2 linked regions of the Sphaerotilus montanus genome follow. The protein of the gene in region 2 binds, or shares a complex with, the protein of the main gene of each other region. Links are inferred from orthologs where the notes say so. Each region holds a gene or a part of one and is shown on either strand. Other genes may lie near its edges.

What was found.
Region 1: the proteins of mnmG (region 2) and mnmE are in contact, whole or in part, in a solved structure (PDB 9HIP), measured with the Escherichia coli proteins. The link is inferred for Sphaerotilus montanus from one-to-one orthologs.

What each region holds. Positions count from the first base shown.
Region 1 is NZ_JACCFH010000001.1:1,318,979-1,326,237, forward strand. Bases 667-3,496 are described here. They hold mnmE (tRNA uridine-5-carboxymethylaminomethyl(34) synthesis GTPase MnmE), read right to left. Parts: upstream 2,875-3,496; coding sequence 1,459-2,874; downstream 667-1,458. Other genes in these bases: BDD16_RS05805 (monovalent cation:proton antiporter family protein), read left to right, coding at 667-872; BDD16_RS05810 (cyclic nucleotide-binding domain-containing protein), read right to left, coding at 882-1,349; yidC (membrane protein insertase YidC), read right to left, coding at 3,207-3,496. Also shown: more of BDD16_RS05805, read left to right, coding at 1-666; more of yidC, read right to left, coding at 3,497-4,877; membrane protein insertion efficiency factor YidD, read right to left, coding at 4,883-5,185; BDD16_RS05830 (ribonuclease P protein component), read right to left, coding at 5,226-5,711; rpmH (50S ribosomal protein L34), read right to left, coding at 5,762-5,896; chromosomal replication initiator protein DnaA, read left to right, coding at 6,658-7,259. UniProt on the Escherichia coli protein: Exhibits a very high intrinsic GTPase hydrolysis rate. Involved in the addition of a carboxymethylaminomethyl (cmnm) group at the wobble position (U34) of certain tRNAs, forming tRNA-cmnm(5)s(2)U34.
Region 2 is NZ_JACCFH010000001.1:1,943,717-1,953,926, forward strand. The notes cover bases 3,884-6,776. They hold mnmG (tRNA uridine-5-carboxymethylaminomethyl(34) synthesis enzyme MnmG), read right to left. Parts: upstream 6,356-6,776; coding sequence 4,412-6,355; downstream 3,884-4,411. Other genes in these bases: rsmG (16S rRNA (guanine(527)-N(7))-methyltransferase RsmG), read right to left, coding at 3,884-4,422; BDD16_RS08790 (UPF0149 family protein), read right to left, coding at 6,414-6,776. Outside these bases: BDD16_RS08755 (GH32 C-terminal domain-containing protein), read left to right, coding at 75-674; BDD16_RS08760 (MerR family transcriptional regulator), read right to left, coding at 671-1,093; BDD16_RS08765 (MBL fold metallo-hydrolase), read left to right, coding at 1,170-2,243; BDD16_RS08770 (ParA family protein), read right to left, coding at 2,207-3,055; BDD16_RS08775 (LysE family transporter), read right to left, coding at 3,111-3,725; more of rsmG, read right to left, coding at 3,763-3,883; more of BDD16_RS08790, read right to left, coding at 6,777-7,046; BDD16_RS08795 (YkgJ family cysteine cluster protein), read left to right, coding at 7,110-7,367; BDD16_RS08800 (glutathione S-transferase family protein), read left to right, coding at 7,431-8,054; glnT (type III glutamate--ammonia ligase), read right to left, coding at 8,056-9,417; BDD16_RS08810 (class I SAM-dependent methyltransferase), read right to left, coding at 9,436-10,164; BDD16_RS08815 (TlpA disulfide reductase family protein), read right to left, coding at 10,161-10,210. UniProt on the Escherichia coli protein: NAD-binding protein involved in the addition of a carboxymethylaminomethyl (cmnm) group at the wobble position (U34) of certain tRNAs, forming tRNA-cmnm(5)s(2)U34.

The sequences.
Region 1 (7,259 bases), 630 kb from region 2 along the record:
TGCTGGCCACGCCCTTCATCATCATGGGCAGCAACCGCATCGTGATGCGGCTGTCGGCGACCGACTGGCTGATGCAGTCGGTGCAGCTCACGACGATCGCCAAGAAGTCGATCCGCACCGAGGCGCACCTGATCATCTGCGGCTACGGCCGCAGCGGCCAGAACCTGGCCCGGTTGCTCGACCAGGAACACATTCCCTACATGGCGCTCGACCTCGACCCCGACCGCGTGCGCCAGGCGGCTGCGGCTGGCCAGAGCGTCGTCTTCGGCGACGCGGCCAAGCTGCCGAGCCTGATCGCCGCCGGCCTGTCGCGCGCCACGGCAGTGGTCATCACCTACCACGACACCCCCTCGGCGCTGAAGGTGCTGCAGCATGTGCGCGAACACGCGGCCCACGTGCCGGTGGTCGTGCGCACGCCGGACGACACCGATCTGGAGCGCCTGCGCGCGGCGGGCGCCACCGAGGTGGTGCCGGAGGCGCTCGAAGGCTCGCTGATGCTGGCCAGCCACGCGCTGGCGCTGGTGGGCGTGCCGATGCGGCGGGTGATCCGCATCACGCAGGACGCGCGCGACGCCCGCTACGGCCTGCTGCGTGGCTACTTCCACGGCGCCGACGACGACACCGTCAGCGAGCTGCAGCAGGCGCGGCTGCAGTCGGTGAGCCTGCCGCCGGGCGCGCCGAGCGTCGGTCAGCGCCTGGGCGACCTGACGCTGCACGTGATGGGGGTGTCGGTGGTGTCGGTGCGCCGCGCGACCGGCCAGGTCGTGGCCACAGGCGACGAGGATCTGGTACTGGCCGGCGGGGATGTGCTGGTGCTCAGTGGTCTGCCGGAAACCCTGGCGCTGGCCGAAAGCCGCCTGCTCAAGCGCTGACGCGCGGCCTCACGCCACAGCGATCCGCAGGGTCAGACTGGCGCGCAGCCGCGCCACCATCACCGCACCGGCGGCCCGCAACACCTCGTTGGCGATCAGCGGGGCACGGGCGGTGAGTTCCTCGAAACGCGGCAGGTGCAGCGCCCACACGATGGAGGGGGTCATCGCCTCGACATTGGCGGAGTGCGGCTGGTCGCTGAAGAGGCCCGTTTCGCCGACCAGCGCGCCAGGGCGCATCAGGGCGATGCGGCTGGTGCCGGGGGCGGCACCGCTCACGTAGACCTGCAAGGTGCCCTGGCCGACGAAGTAGGCGGCCCGGTCGCAGTCGTTCTGCTTGATGAGCAGGTCGCCAGCGCGCAACTGGTAAGCCGTCAGGTAGGCGGCAAATTGGCGCCACTGTCCCAGGTCCAGGCGTGCGCGAAAGGCATCGTCCGCCCGGTAGGACTGGACAGCCTCGATCAGTTCATCAATTCCCATGGCGCACTCCTGCTGATGGTGGCATTCCCATCCGAGCGCTGAACATGCCAGAGTGCCCGGATTGACGCTGATTCAGATCGTAACAAGTCCACCAGCAGAAGGGCATCGTCTACTTGCCGATGCAGAAGCGCGTGAATATGTCACCCAGCAGGTCGTCCGGCGTGTAGGCGCCCGTGATCTCGCCCAGGGCGTCGTGGGCCAGACGCAGCTCCTCGGCCAGCAGATCCAGCGCCGAATCGGCCTGCGCCGCCCAGCCACGCGCCTGGCCGAGATGGTCCTGCGCCTGCCGCAGCGCCTTCAGGTGGCGGGTACGGGCGATGAACACCCCTTCCGGCGAGGCATGCCAGCCGGCCAGCGCCAGCAGCGTCTCGCGCAGGGTCTGCAGGCCGTCGTGGGTCCGGGCCGACAGCGCGAGCGCCCTGCTTCCTTCAGGCAGCGCCGCCAAGGCCGATGCAGCCCGGTCCGCGGGCGCCGCGTCGGCCTTGTTGTAGACGTGGACCAGCCGCTGGCGGTCCGGCAGGCGGGCCTCGATCGCGCGGTCCGCCTCGGCGTAGACGGGGTCGTCGCAGCGGGTCAGGTCGTGCAGCAGCAGCACGGCGTCTGCCTCGGCGATCGCGCCCCAGCTGCGCGCGATGCCGATGCGCTCGACCTCGTCACTGGCTTCCTCGTCCGAGCGCAGACCAGCGGTGTCGATGATGTGAACTGGCACGCCCTCGATCTGCAGCGTCTCGCTGACCTTGTCGCGCGTGGTGCCGGGAATCGGCGTGACGATGGCCAGCTCGGCCCCGGCCAGCGCGTTGAGCAGCGAACTCTTGCCCGCGTTGGGCTGGCCGGCGATCACGACCTTCAGCCCCTCGCGCAGCAGCGCGCCCTGCTGCGCGGTGTCGAGCACGGCTGCCAGTTGGCCGGCCAGCCGGTCGAGCCGGCCGCGGGCGTCGGCCTTTTCCAGGAAATCGATCTCTTCTTCGGGGAAATCCAGCGTCGCCTCGACCAGCATGCGCAACTCGATCAGCCGGTCGCGCAAGGCCGTGATCCGCTCCGAGAAGGCGCCCGAGAGCGAGCGCGCCGCGCTGCGGGCCGCCGCCTCGGTGCTGGCGTCGATCAGGTCGGCCACGGCCTCGGCCTGGGCCAGATCGAGCTTGTCGTTCAGGAAGGCCCGCTCGGTGAACTCGCCCGGCTCGGCCAGGCGCAGAGCCGGCAAGGAGCCGTCCGCCGCTGCGGCCTGCAGGCAGCGGGCGAGCAGCAGCTGGAGCACCACCGGACCGCCGTGGGCCTGCAACTCCAGCACGTCCTCGCCGGTGTAGCTGTGGGGTGCCGGGAAATAGAGTGCGAGCCCCTGGTCGATCGGAACGCCGTCAACACCGAGAAACGGGCCATAGGTGGCGTGTCGCGGCACCAGCGTGCGCCCGGTGAGCGCCTGGATCAGCGGCTGCAACGCGCGGCCGGACACCCGCACGATGCCCACGGCCCCCCGTCCGGGTGCGGTGGCGATGGCAATGATGGGGTCCTGGTGTCGAGCGAGCATGGCGCGCATTCTCGCCGAGCAGCGCCCAGAAAAAACGCCCTGTCGGACCAGCCGGACAGGGCGTTGCGGATTCGCGCGGAGGGGAGCCAGCTACAAAAGCATTCAACCCCCAGAGCCAAGACTGTTGCAGCGAGCCTCCCGGCCCCGAATGCGGCTCTCAAAGCCTGCTGCAACACTCCCGGGTCAAACCCCGCAAAACGAATGATGCACGGGGAATGTGACAGTCTCAAGGCCCGGTTTGCATCAACCGTTTCGAGGTGTGGGGCTTGTCGCGGCCGGATTCCACGGTGCATGGAACCCGACCGGATCTGGCGGGAAAACCCCCATCAAGCTCAGCGATTGAGGCCCAGCTGCCGGTTGATCATCCACTGTTGCGCAATCGCCAGCAGGTTGTTGACGAACCAGTACAGCACCAGACCAGCCGGGAAGAACAGGAACATCACGCTGAACACGAGCGGCATGATCCACATCATCTTGGCCTGCATCGGATCCGGCGGCGTCGGGTTCAGCCAGGTCTGGAACAGCGTGGAAATCGTCATCAGCGCCGGCAGGATGTAGTAAGGATCCTGCACGCTCAGGTCGGTGATCCAGCCGATCCACGGTGCCCCGCGCATCTCGACCGAGGCCAGCAGCACCGAGTACAGCGCGATGAAGAACGGCATCTGGATGAAGATCGGCAGGCAGCCGCCCAGCGGGTTGACCTTCTCCTCGCGGTAGATGCGCATCATTTCCTGCTGCATCTTCTGCGGGTCGTCCTTGAAACGCTCGCGCATCTCCTGGACCTTGGGGTTGACCGCCTTCATCTTGCCCATCGAGCGGTAGGCGCTGGCGTTGAGCCAGTAGAACGCGATCTTCAGCAGCACCACCAGCGCCACGATCGACCAGCCCCAGTTGCCCAGCATGCCGTGCAGCTTGTCGAGCAGCCAGAACAGGGGCTTGGCGAGGATCGTCACCCAGCCGTAGTCCTTGACCAGTTCCAGCCCAGGGGCCAGTGCTTCGAGCTTCTTCTCTTCCTGCGGACCGGCGTAGAGCGTGGCGTCCACGGCCTGCGTCGCACCGGCGGCGATGGGTGCCAGCGGCAGCGTCATCGACGTCGAATAGAGGTTGGTGCCTTCGCGCTTGGTCTGGAAGCTGCGTTCCCGCTTGTCGCCGACCAGCCAGGCACCGACGAAGTGGTGCTGCACCATCGCGATCCAGCCGTTGTCGGCAGACTTCTCGTGGTCGGCCTTGCCCTTCTCGATGTCGGAGAAGTCGACTTTCTGGAACTTGCCCTTGTCGGTGTAGATCGACGGGCCGGTGAAGGCAGTCGGGCCCATGAACATCGAGGAGGACGGCACGGTGCCGTCGCGGGCAAGCTGCAGGTAGAGCTGCGGCGCGATCGGTGCGGCCGTGCCGTTGATCACTTCGTGGCGCACCTTGACCGCGTAGTCGCCCCGCTTGAAGGTGTAGGACTTGCGCAGCTTCACGCCGCCCTGGTCCGGCGACTCGAAGGTCAGCGTCAGCTCGTTCTGCCCGTCGGCCAGCGTGCGCGGGCCGGGCAGCAGGTTCATCACCGTCAGGTGGTTGGGCAGTGCCGCCTCGCCCGCCATGCGGGGGATCAGGCCCGAGTCGGCCTGGTAGACCCGCCCGGCCGACTGGTCGAACAGCATGACGGGGTTCTTCGCGTCCTGGTCATCCTTGTAACGCGGCAGGGCCATGCGCACGATGGAGCCACCGCGGGTATCGAACGTGGCCTGCACCAGATCGGTCGTGATGTCGATCTTCTGCGAGACCGGCACACCCGCTGTCGCCGCAGGCAGCGCGGCCACGCCGGCCACGGCCGCCGAAGCGGCTCCGGCCACGGCCGGCACACCCGCCGCACCCGCCTGAGCCGGCGCAGTCACGGCCGGCGGCGGCGGGGCAAACATCGACGGCTGCCCGTTGTGCTTGCTCCAGCCATCCCAGAGCATCACGAGCGAGACGGAGAAAACGCCCCACAGCACGGCGCGCCGCGTATCGGTCATACCGGTCATACAGGTGTCTTTCGAAAGGAGGAAAACAGTCGGTGCGACTGGTCTGGGACCGGATCATGCCCGCCCGCGCACCACGGGTGGCAGCGCGCGATGCGGCCGACCGTCAGCGCGCCGCCACGCAACGCCCCATGGCGCTCCAGCGCGACCAGCGCATAGGCGGAGCACGTCGGCTCGAAACGACAGGAAGATCCCAGCCAGGGACTCAGCACCAGGCGGTAGGCATGGACCACGCCGATCAGCCCCTGTCGAGGCCAGGCCCGGACACGGTGCTGCAGCGTCGGGGGGTCAGTGTGGGACATGGCTGGGGGTGGGCCGACTGTGCACGGTTGAGGGATCGCGTCAGCTTGACCCGACCGGTACCGCGGGCACCAATGCGCGGCGCGCCCGCCGGGCGGCATCGCCCAGCAGCGCATCGATTTCCGCATGCAGCAGCGCCGCCAGCGCCTCCGAGCGGGCGCTCGGAAACAGCTTGCGATCCAGGGGGGCACGCAGGCGCACCACCCAGTCACCGGACACCAGTTGATCGAGATGACGCCGGATGCCGGCACGGATCTGGACCTTGACCTGCGTGCGGGTCACCGAGCGCCGGGCATGTCGCTTCGGCACCACCAGACCCAGTCGCAGCAAGTTCATTTCCGGAGAGTCATCCACAGAGTTGTCCACAGATTCATCCACAGCCCCCGAGCTGGTCAGAGACGGCTTGTGGCCTGTTGACAACTTTGTTGTCGCGAGATGGTGCACCATGAAATGGGCACTGCGCGCGATGGGCCGAACCGCCATGGCCGACTCGAACCGGGCAGCCCCGGTCAGCGGCGTCAGGACCATGGATCCGGTTGCGCTCACCGCGTCGCAACGGGCGCTGGACGCCCCGGAACTCAGACAGCCAGGCGCTTGCGGCCCTTGGCGCGGCGTGCATTCAGCACAGCGCGGCCGCCGCGCGACTTCATGCGCACGAGGAAGCCATGGGTACGGGCGCGGCGAACCTTCGACGGTTGGTAGGTGCGTTTCATCTTGAATCCTCTAGCCTTGGCTTGGGCTCGGTCTTGAGCCTGTTCCGATTGGGCACCCCTCTGGCACCCCAATTCGGGAAACCCACGATTACAGCAAAAACTCCCTTGAAAGTCAACGACTTGCTACACACGCACTGGCCGCGCGCGGGGATTGACCCCTCGCCCAAAACTGTGGATAACCGCAACCCGGGGTTGCCTGATGTCGATACAATCGCGCCCCTTCTCCTGAGGTTGTCCACAATTTTTAGAACATGCATTTGGACCTGTGGCAACGAGGCTGTGAGCGCCTCGCCGCCGAGCTGCCGGCACAGCAGTTCAACACGTGGTTTCGCCCGTTGCCGCCCGCCCAGGTGTCGGCGGCCGGCGAAGGCTACCTCGTGGGTCTGCGTGTTCCCAACCGGTTCAAGATGGACTGGATCCGCTCGCAGTTCGCGGCGCGGATCGAGCGGCTGCTGAGCGAGATCGCCGGCAAGCCGGTGCGGCTGGAGCTGTCGCTGGGCAGTGGCGGCGACCCTGTGCCTGCACCTGCACCGCACACCCCCGAGCCCCCTCCCCCGCCGCCCGCGACACCGGTGCAGATGTCGATGATCGACTTCCTGCCCCTGCCGGCCGACATGGCCTCGGCCGCACCGGGCACCGCGCGAGCGAGCACGCCCCGTCCCCGCTCGCGCGCGGTGGGTCTGAACAGCAACGCCGCCGGTCTTCTGCCGCCCACACCCGACACGACACCGGCGTTCCGGACGGGCCGGACGCCCTCCGGCATGCCGGGGCTGCATGAATTGCTGACCTTGCCCGTCGCCGGCCACCCGGCTCCGCCTGCCACCATGCCCGGCCCGACGCCGGCGGCCCGTGCACCGTCGCGCCGCAGCCCGGCCGCCGCCGCGCCCGCAGTGCCCGCCGAAGTGCCCGCCGAGCCTCCCCCCGAACCCGCCGCCGCACCGGTGGCCACGGTGGTCCCGGCGTCGAGCAGCGCGATCTCCGCCGCGTCCGCGCTGGCCAAGGCCTCGGCGGCCGTGGCCTCGCGGCGCAAGCGTGTCGCCGGCACCAAGGCGGCAGAAGCGGCCGCCGCACCGCAGCCCGTGGCCGCACCGCCCGCCCCCGCCACCAGCAGCGCCCATCCGGGCGCGGGGGCCGCCGCCGGCTCCAGCGCCTTCCTGGGCGGCGCGCCGACCATCATCATCCCGACGGTGCCGCCCCCGATGGCGCCGTCCAACACCCGCGGGCGCATCAACCCCGCCCTCACTTTCGACACGCTTGTGCCCGGCCGCGCCAACCAGATGGCCCGCACCGCCGCGATGCACGTCGTCAGCTCGCCCGGCGGCATGTACAACCCGCTGTTCCTCTACGGCGGCGTCGGCCTGGG
Region 2 (10,210 bases):
GCCGACATGCAGGGCAGTGGACGAACGAACAACGAGAGCAGGCGCGTATCGACGCCGACGGCTGGGCGGGCGTGATGACCGTACCGCGCGCGCTGTCGCTTGATGCGCGAGGCCGGCTGAACCTGTGCCCGGTGGCCGAAATCGCGGCGCTGCGCGAGGCGCTGGTCGACGTGGCCACGAGCGGCGCCCAGCGCGGGGTCGTGGCCACCTTCGCCGGCCGCCACCTCGACATCGAGGCGACGTTCACGATCCGTTTGGTCAATGACAGCCAGAAGCTCGGCCTGACGGTGCTGGCCTCGCCTGACGGCAGCGAGGTGACGCGCATCGTCTTCTGGCCCGATGCCCGTCGCCTGTCGATCAAGCGCGCGCGCAGCTCGACCGATGCCCTGGTGCGTCGGCAGGATCTGCACGGGACGCTGGTACTCGAAGAGGGCGAGGCACTGCGCCTGCGCGTGCTGCTCGATGGCAGCGTGCTGGAGGTCTACGCCAATGACCGGCTCGCCCTGGCCACCCGCGTGTACCCCGTCAGCGAGGCGAGTGTGCTGGGGTCGGTGTTTGTCGAAGGCGAGGTGGACGTGGCGCTGCAGGTCTGGGCGATGGGCAGCCTCCACGAAGGGCCGCGCAGCGCGCTGACACGGCCGCTAGTGACGCTGCCCAGGCCGACCCCGGACTAACGCCCGGCCTCGGCCAGCAGGTTGCGCGCCCGCTCCTCGTGCTGCTCGATCTCTTCGAGCGTGACGCGGATGTCCTCCATCTGTTGCACAAGCTGGTCGCGGTGCGCCTGCAGGATGGCCAGGAAGGCGTTGAGCTGCTGCGCCGTGTCCGAGGGCGACTCGTACATGTCCACCAGCTGCTTGATCTCCTGCAGGCTCAGGCCGAGCCGCTTGCCGCGCAGCGTGAGCTTGAGCCGGGTGCGGTCGCGGTGGGTGTAGACGCGGTTGCGGCCGTCGCGGGCCGGGGTGAGCAGGCCCATGTCCTCGTAGAAACGGATCGCGCGCGGGGTGATGTCGAACTCCTGCGCCAGCTCGGTGATGGTGTAGGTCACCTGGGAGACATCGCGGGCGTCCGGGGTCGAGCGGTCGAGGGTGGTCATGGATACACTGCCGTTGACGTAAACGTTAATCACTGGAACGAACGCCAGTCTACCCAGTCCCGTCCCCGGAGCCCCCATGGCGAACCCTCAGGAACACGAACTCACCTATGTGCTGGGCGACACGCTGCCCGCGGCTGGTCACACGCTGGAGATCGCGCCGGGCGTGCGGTGGCTGCGCATGGGCCTGCCCTTCGCGCTGGACCACATCAACCTCTGGCTGGTGCGCGACGAACTCGACGGCCGCCAGGGCTGGACCATCGTCGACTGCGGCATCGCCAATGACGCCACGCGCGCCGCGTGGGAGCGCATCTTTGCCGAGGAGCTGGACGGACTGCCCGTGCTGCGTGTCCTCGTCACCCACATGCACCCGGACCACATCGGCCTGGCGCACTGGCTGACCACGCGCTGGAGCACGCCCGAGTGGCCCTGCCGGCTGTGGATCAGCCTGTCGGACTGGAACGCGGCGCGCATGGCGTCGATCTCGACCACCGGCTTCGGCGGCGAGGCGGCAGCGGCCTTCTTCGGCAGCCATGGCGTGACCGATCCGGCCGCACTCGACAAGGTGCGCCAGCGCGGCAACTACTACGCCAGCATGGTGCCTGCCGTGCCACAGCAGTTCCGCCGGATGATGGAAGGGCAGCGGCTGACGATGGGCGGCCATGTCTGGACCTGCCACGCCGGCTTCGGCCATGCGCCGGAACACATCAGCCTGCACTGCGAGGCGCTCGGCGTGCTGATCTCGGGTGACATGGTGCTGCCGCGCATCTCGACCAACATCAGCGTCATCGACATCGAGCCGGAGGCCGATCCGCTGCCGCTGTACCTGGCATCGATCGAGCGCATGCGCCGCTTGCCGGCCGACACGCTGATCCTGCCGGCCCACGGCAAGCCTTTCCGCGGTCTGCATCCCCGCATCCAGCAACTGCAGGACCACCACACCGACCGCCTCGCCGACGTGATGGCCGCCTGCGCGGTGCGGCCGCACTCGGCCTTCGAGATCCTGCCGGTGCTGTTCAGGCGCGAACTCGACCTGCACCAGCTCACCTTCGCGATGGGCGAGGCCATCGCCCACCTGCACGCGCTGTGGCTGGACGGCGACCTGAAGCGGGTGCGTCAGGCGGACGGAGTCTGGCGCTTCGGCGTGGTCTGAGTCGCTGGGGAGGCCTTGCGGGACGGGGCCTTCTTCTTCGCGGCCGGCAGCCCGACCCGGTCGACCAGCTCCTGCGCGAAGGCGATGAAGGCCTGCGAGCCCTTGGCGTTCGGGTCGAACACCACGCCGGGCAGGCCGTAGCTCGGTGCTTCCGCCAGCCGCACATTGCGCGGGATGATGGTCTGGAACACCTTCTCGCCGAAGTGCGCCTGCAGCTGCTCGCTGACCTGCTGCTGCAGCGTGATGCGCGGGTCGAACATCACGCGCAGCAGGCCGATGATGCTCAGGTCGCGGTTCAGGTTGGCGTGGACCTGCTTGATCGAGTTGACCAGGTCCGACAGCCCTTCGAGCGCGAAGTACTCGCACTGCATCGGCACGATCACGCCGTGGGCGCAGGTCAGGCCGTTGAGCGTCAGCAGGCTCAGGGACGGCGGGCAGTCGATCAGGATGAAGTCGTAGTCGTCCTGCACCTCGGCCAGCGCGGCCTTCAGGCGCCGGTCGCGGTGCTCCAGGTGGACGAGCTCCACCTCGGCGCCGGCCAGTTCGCGGTTGGCGCCCAGCACGTCGTAGCCGACCGGGTCCATCGTCTGCCGCGCCTCGCGCACGCTGGCCGAACCGAGCAGCACGTCATAGACGGTCTGCACCAGTGCCCGCTTGTCGAGGCCCGAGCCCATCGTGGCATTGCCCTGGGGATCGAGATCGACCAGCAGCACGCGCTGGCCGATGCGTGCCAGCCCGGCGGCCAGGTTGACGGTGGTGGTCGTCTTGCCGACGCCGCCTTTCTGGTTGGCGATGCAGAAGATCTTGGCCATGTGGGGGTGCGGGCGCTCGGGCCGTGGGTCGGGTCGAAGGGAGATCCAGGTCGGATCAGGAGCGTATCAGGCGCAGGCCGAATCCGATCATGCACAGCCCCGCGAAACGCTGAAGGGCCGTGCCGACGCGCCGGTGCGCGCGCACCTTGGCGGCGATCGCCTCGGCAAACGCGCACAGCGTCAGACACCAGACCGCGGTGATGACCGCGATGGTCACGGCCATCGCCAGGAAGGTGGGAATGCCGCGGTGCGTGGCCGGGTCGATGAAGAAGGGGAAGAAGGCCATGTAGAACACGATGGCCTTCGGGTTCAGCACGGTGATGAGCAGCGCCTGCCGGGCGTAGTGGTGCGGGGCGATCTGCACCGGGCTGGCGGATTCGCCGTCGCGGGCGATGAGCAGCTTCAGGCCGATCCAGCCGAGGTAGGCCGCCCCCGCCCAGCGCACCGCGTCGAACCACGCGGGATGTGCGCTCAGCAGCGCGGCCACGCCGGCCACCGCCAGCCACAGCAGGATCTGGTCGCCGACGATCAGCCCGAGTGTCGCTGCCGCGCCGCCCCGGAAACCGCCCTTGGAGGTCGCGCCCAGCAGCGCGAAGGTGCCCGGCCCCGGCAGCGCCAGGAACACGACGATGGCGGCGCAGAAGGCGCCGTAGTCCGCGATGCCGTACATGGTGGCTTCCTTCGGGTGGTCGATGCAGGGGCGCGTCTCAGCGCTGACGCATCCAGACGATGCAGCGCTCGGCGTTCAGGCCCGGCACCTGCAGCGGCTCGATGTGGAACACCTCGATGTCGGCGGGCAGCGCGGTGATCTCCTCGGCCGGGTGCTGGCCCTTCATCGCCATCCACACGCCGCCGGGTGCCAGCAGCGGGCGCGTGAGCGTCACGATGTCCGGCAGCGACGCAAAGGCGCGGGCGGTGATCAGCGGCCACTGCGTGTCGGTGATCGCTTCGACGCGGGTGTGGCGGGCCTGCAGGTTGGGCAGGCGCAGCTCGGCGGCGACCTGGCGGACGAAGGTGACCTTCTTCTGCACGGTGTCGACGCAGGTGACGGTGATGTTCGGCTGGGTGGCCGCGATGACGACGCCGGGCAGGCCGCCGCCGCTGCCGACGTCCAGCACGGTACTCCCCCCGTCATTCCCGCGAACGCGGGAACCCACTTCCACCAGATGCCGCCGCATCGGCGCAATCACCGCCAGGCTGTCCAGCAGGTGGTGCGTCAGCATCTGCGCCGGGTCGCGCAGCGCGGTCAGGTTGTAGACCTTGTTCCAGCGCGCCAGCAGGTCGAGATAGCCGAGCAGCCGATCGGCCTGCGCGTCATCCAGCGGGCAGCCGAGCGCTTCGGCCCCGGCGATCAGGTCATGCCGCATGTGCGAACCCCTGCATCCGGTGTTTCTTCAGGTGCACCAGCAGCAGCGAGATCGCCGCCGGCGTGACCCCCGAAATCCGCGACGCTTGCCCCAGCGTTTCCGGCTGGTGGCGCGCGAGCTTCTGGCGCACCTCGATCGACAGCGCGGTGACCTGCGCATAGTCGAGGTCCTTCGGCAGCTTCAGGTGCTCGTAGGCGCTGGCGCGCTGCACTTCGTCGTTCTGCTTGTCGATGTAGCCGGCGTACTTGGTGGCGATCTCGACCTGCTCGATCACCGCATCGGCCAGCGTCTCGCCCAGCTCGGCCTGCAGTGTTCCACGTGAAACCACGGCGCCCGGGTTGGCGATGGCCAGCAATTCGGCCAGCGTGTCGAAGGTGATGCCGGGGCGGCGCAGCAGGTCGGTGAGGTTGTACTCGTGCTCGATCGCCTTGCCGAGCAGGCGTTCACCGTCCGCCGCCGGCAGCGTGGCCGGGCGCACCCAGGTGCTCTTCAGCCGCTGCGTTTCACGTGCCACCGCGTCCCGCTTGCGGTTGAACGCATCCCAGCGCGCGTCGTCCACTAGCCCGACGTGGCGGCCGAGTTCGGTCAGGCGCATGTCGGCGTTGTCCTCGCGCAGCTGCAGGCGGAACTCGGCGCGGCTGGTGAACATGCGGTAGGGCTCGGTCACACCCTTGGTGATCAGGTCGTCGACCAGAACGCCCAGATAAGCCTGGTCGCGGCCGAAGGTGAGGGTGCCCTTGCCCTGGACCTGCAAGGCGGCGTTGGCGCCCGCGTAGAGGCCTTGCGCGGCCGCTTCTTCGTAGCCGGTGGTGCCGTTGATCTGGCCGGCGAAGTACAGCCCGCCGATCGCCTTCGACTCGAAGGTGTTCTTCAGCTCGCGCGGGTCGAAGTAGTCGTACTCGATCGCGTAGCCGGGGCGCAGGATGTAGGCGTTCTCCAGCCCGGCCATCGTGCGCACAGCGGCGAGCTGGATGTCGAAGGGCAGGGAGGTCGAGATGCCGTTCGGGTAGAACTCGTTCGTCGTCAGGCCTTCGGGTTCGAGGAAAATCTGGTGCGAGTCCTTGTCGGCGAAGCGGTTGATCTTGTCCTCGATCGACGGGCAGTAGCGCGGGCCGACCCCTTCGATCACGCCGGTGAACATCGGGCTGCGGTCGAAGCCGGTGCGCAGGATGTCGTGGGTCTGCTGGTTGGTGTGCGTGATCCAGCAGGGAACCTGGCGAGGGTGCTGCGCGGCATTGCCGAGGAAGCTGAACACGGGCACCGGGTCGAGGTCGCCGGGCTGCTCGACGCACTTCGAGAAGTCGATCGAGCGGCCGTCGATGCGCGGCGGCGTGCCGGTCTTCAGGCGCGCTTGCGGCAGCTTCAGCTCCTTCAGCCGCGCCGACAGGCTCACCGCCGGCGGATCGCCCGCGCGGCCGGCCGGGTAGTTGTTCAGGCCGACGTGGACCTTGCCATCGAGGAAGGTGCCCGCCGTCAGCACCACCGCCGCGGCGCGGAAGCGGATACCGATCTGCGTCACGGCGCCGACCACGCGGTCACCTTCGACCATCAGATCGTCCACCGCCTGCTGGAAGATCCACAGGTTCGGCTGGTTTTCCAGGCGGTGGCGGATCGCGGCCTTGTAGAGGATGCGGTCGGCCTGCACCCGGGTGGCGCGCACGGCCGGGCCCTTGCTCGAATTCAGGATGCGGAACTGGATGCCCGACTCGTCCGTCGCCGCCGCCATCGCGCCGCCGAGCGCGTCGATTTCCTTGACCAGATGGCCCTTGCCGATCCCGCCGATCGACGGGTTGCAGCTCATCTGGCCGAGGGTCTCGATGTTGTGGGTGAGCAGCAGCGTGCGGCTGCCCATGCGGGCCGCGGCGAGGGCCGCTTCGGTGCCGGCATGGCCGCCGCCGACGACGATGACGTCAAATGTTTCGGGGTAGAGCATCGGGCGCTCCATGTGAAGACCGGGGGGTCCGCACGGGGCGCGCGGACAAACCCCGATTTTAGTTTCGTGCGGCCACGGCGCGTGCGTACAGCGCAGAGACCGCTTCCGGCACCATGCGGCTCAGCGCGTCGCGGGCTTCCGACGAGGCGATCATCTCCACCTGCTCCGGCGTCATGCTGTCCGGGTCGCCGCCGAGCAGGATGATCGGGGCGAGCTGGTCGGCCAGTTCCGGATCGTCGAACATCGCGTTCCAGTGGTCCGGCGTCAGCGCCGCAGCGTGCAGGAAACCGATGCACCACAGCTCCGCGTCGACCACCACGTCCGAGGCGTCGTCGCTGCCGGGGATCTCGGCGATGCCGAACAGCGGCTCCAGCGTGTCCGGACCTTCCTTGAGCTGGCGGTCGATCGAGGCGAGGTGGCGCAGCGCGAGCTGCACGACGCGCTTGGTCTGCTTGCCGCTGGCGAAGGGCGAGCTGTCCGGGTCGTCGCTGTTCCACAGGCCGGGCACCCAGACGTCGGCGTCGGGCAGCGTCGGCGTCAGCAGCAGGGCGGTGAGGTAGCCGTCGAGGCTCTCCATGTCCATGACCGACTCGTCCGTCGCGGCCGACAGCAGCAGCTGGTCGAGTTCATCCATCTCCGCTTCGGTCAGCGGCGGGTTGTCGAGGGCGGGGTTGTATTGGGGGTGTTTCACGTGGAACAGCGGACGGACCGCGGCAGATCTGGGAGGCGGTCAGTGTGGCACGATCGGCGCACCATGGAATGCCGTCCCCGCTGCGCTGCCTGCTGCATTGCGCCCTCGATCTCCAGCCCGATTCCCGGCATGCCGAATGGCAAGCCAGCGGGTGTGCCCTGCATCCAGCTCGATGAAGATCTGCGGTGCCGGATCTTCGGCCAGCCGGAGCGCCCCGCCGTCTGCGGTGGCTTGCAGCCGAACGAGGACATGTGCGGCGACAGCCGGGAGCAGGCGATGCGCTGGCTCGGCTACATGGAAGACCTGACGCGGCCGGACTGAAGTTGCGCCATGCTCCAGGGGATCTTTCAGCCCTGCCTGCCCTGTCTACCCGGAGTGTTCCACGTGAAACTGCACATCGCCCCCCGCGCCCCGAACCCGCGCCGCGTCCAGATGTTCCTCGCCGAGAAGGGCGTGTCGGTCGAGACCGTGCCGGTGGCGATCAACACGCAGGAGCACCGCTCCCCGGAGTTCGTCGCCAAGAACCCGGTGTCCCGCGTGCCCGTGCTGGAGCTGGACGACGGGCGTTTCCTCGGCGAGACCCGTGCCATCTGCACCTGGTTCGAGGGACAGCATCCGGAGCCGAACCTGATGGGGGTAGATGCCGAGGAGCGCGCCTTCATCGAGATGCACGACCGGCGCGCCGAGTTCTACTGTCTGCTGCCGATCGCGAACTGGATCCGCCACTGCCACCCCGGCCTCGCACCGCTGGAGCAGCCGCAGTTCCCCGAGTACGGCCAGTCGCAGGCCGGGAAGCTCCCGGACCTGCTGCGGGTGTTCGACGTGGAACTGGCGTCGCGGTCGTACTGGGCCGGCGAGCGTTTCACCATCGCCGACATCACCGCCTTCTGCGCGGTCGAGTTCGCACGCGGGCTGATGAAGTTCCGGCCGAGCGACCTGGGGCTGCTGCACCTGCAGGACTGGCGCGACCGTATCAACGCCCGGCCCAGCGCCAAGGCGGGAATGTGAGTCAGAACGCGCTGGCGTAGCGCTCGAATTCCCACGCCGAGACGTGGCGTGCGTAGGCCAGCACCTCGTCGCGCTTGAGCCGCAGGAACTCGCCGGCCAGCACTGGCCCGAGCGCGCCGCAGACCACCGCGTCGGCTTCCAGCGCGTCGAGCGCCTGGTCGAGCGACTGCGGCAGCAGCGCGATGCCGCGGGCGCGGATCTCGGCCAGCGACAGCGCGAAGAGGTCCTCGCTGCAGTCCGGCCCGGGGTCGAGCTGGCGGTCGATGCCGTCGAGGCCGGTAGCGATCAGCGCGGCGGTGGCGAGGTAGGGATTCGCGCTCGCGTCCGGCACGCGCCACTCGAAGCGGCCGGGCAGCGTGCGGACCATCGCGGTGCGGTTGTTCGGGCCGTGCGTGACGTAGGCCGGCGCCCAGCTGGTGCCGGAGAGCGACTCGCCGACGACCAGCCGCTTGTACGAGTTCACCGTCGGCGCCGCCAGCGCGCAGAGCGCTGCGGCGTGGTGCAGCACGCCCGCGATGAAGTGCCGACCCAGCGCGGAGAGGTTCGCGCCCGGCGGATCACCCGCGCCCGTGTCCGGCTGGAACACGCAGCGCGCAGCGTCACCTTCGCCGTTCCACAGCGACACGTGGAAATGCAGCCCGCTGCCCGGCTGGTTTGCAAACGGCTTGGGCATCATCGAGAACACCATGCCGCGCGCCTCGGCCAGCGCGTGCGCGGCGAGCTTGAACAGCATCACGTGGTCGGCGCTCGCCAGCGCTTCGTCGTAGGCGAAGTTGACTTCGTACTGGCCGTGGGCGTCCTCGTGGTCCAGTTGCAGCACGTCGAGGCCGGCGTCGGTCAGCACCTGCCGCAGCGCTTGCAGGAAGTCGAACTGGCGCGGCAGCGACTTCAGGTCGTAGGACGGTTTGTCGAGCCGGTCGCCGTCATCGGCCGGGAGCCAGCGGCCCTCCGGCGTGTGGCGCAGCAGGAAGAACTCCGGCTCGATCCCCGTGCGCAGCGACCAGCCGCGTGCGGTCAGCTGGCCGATGGCGCGGCGCAGCACCTGCCGCGGGCAGGCCTCGAACGGCGTGCCGTCCACGAAGCCGTCGCCGACGATGCGCGCCACGCCGGGCATCCACGCCAGCGGCTGCACCGTGGCGGCGTCCCCGCGGGCGTAGAACTCCGAGCGTGGTCCCGTGCGCGGCAGGCCCGTGCCCCAGATCGACGGGCCGGCAAAGCCCGCGCCATCGCGCAGCACGCCGTCCAGGTGCGCCAGCGGGACGAGCTTGCCCTTGGCGGCGCCGTGCAGGTCGGTGAACTGGACGAGCAGGGTGTGGATGCCCTGGGCGTGCAGGCGGGGGAGCAGATCGGTCGCGTTCGGCATGGAACGCAGTGTCGCGTGTCAGTCGCGCCGCAGCAACCGCACGTGCATGGGGCGGGTGAACTGCGCGCCCAGCGGGCCGCAGTGGGGCGCGAACCGGGCGCGCACCGCGGCGATCTTCGTGTCGTCCAGCCGGTGGTCGGCATAGGTGGGGCGCATCATGCGCTGCTCGAACTCGGGGAAGTCCCGGAAGGCGACCGGTGTGTCGAAGCGGCACTCGGACACCTGCGACCACCGGCCTGTGCGCAGTGCGGTGTCCAGTGCCGCCTGGGCCGCGGCCCGCACGGTGCCCTCGTCGTTGTAGAGCCGCACGAGTTCGTTGAGGGGGCCGTCGTAGACCGGCTCCGACACGTACAGATGTCCGCCGGGGCGCAGCACGCGGGCGATCTCGTCCAGCGCCTGCGCCATGTGCGACACGGGCACGTGGTGCAGCGACTTCAGCATCAGCGCGAGGTCGAAGGACTGGTCGGCGGCCGGGATCGCCTCGGCTCCGGCGGCGACGAACACCAGGCCTGGCTGCTGCGGTGCGGCCAGATTCAGGGCGTGCTGCCGTGCATCGACTTCGAGGCCGGTGACGTGGCTGTCGGGGTAGCGGGCGAGCAGCGCGCGGGCCAGCCGTGCGGCACCGCAGCCGAGTTCGATCACCTGCTGCCCCGCGAGCGGGACCAGTTCGGCCAGCAGGACCAGTTCATCGTCGAGCAGCCGGGGGGCAGGGGTGGGCTGGTGCGTGTGCGGGGTGGCGGGTGTCATGGCGGTGAACCTCGGGCAGGAACGGGGGTGGGAACGTGGCGGCGCA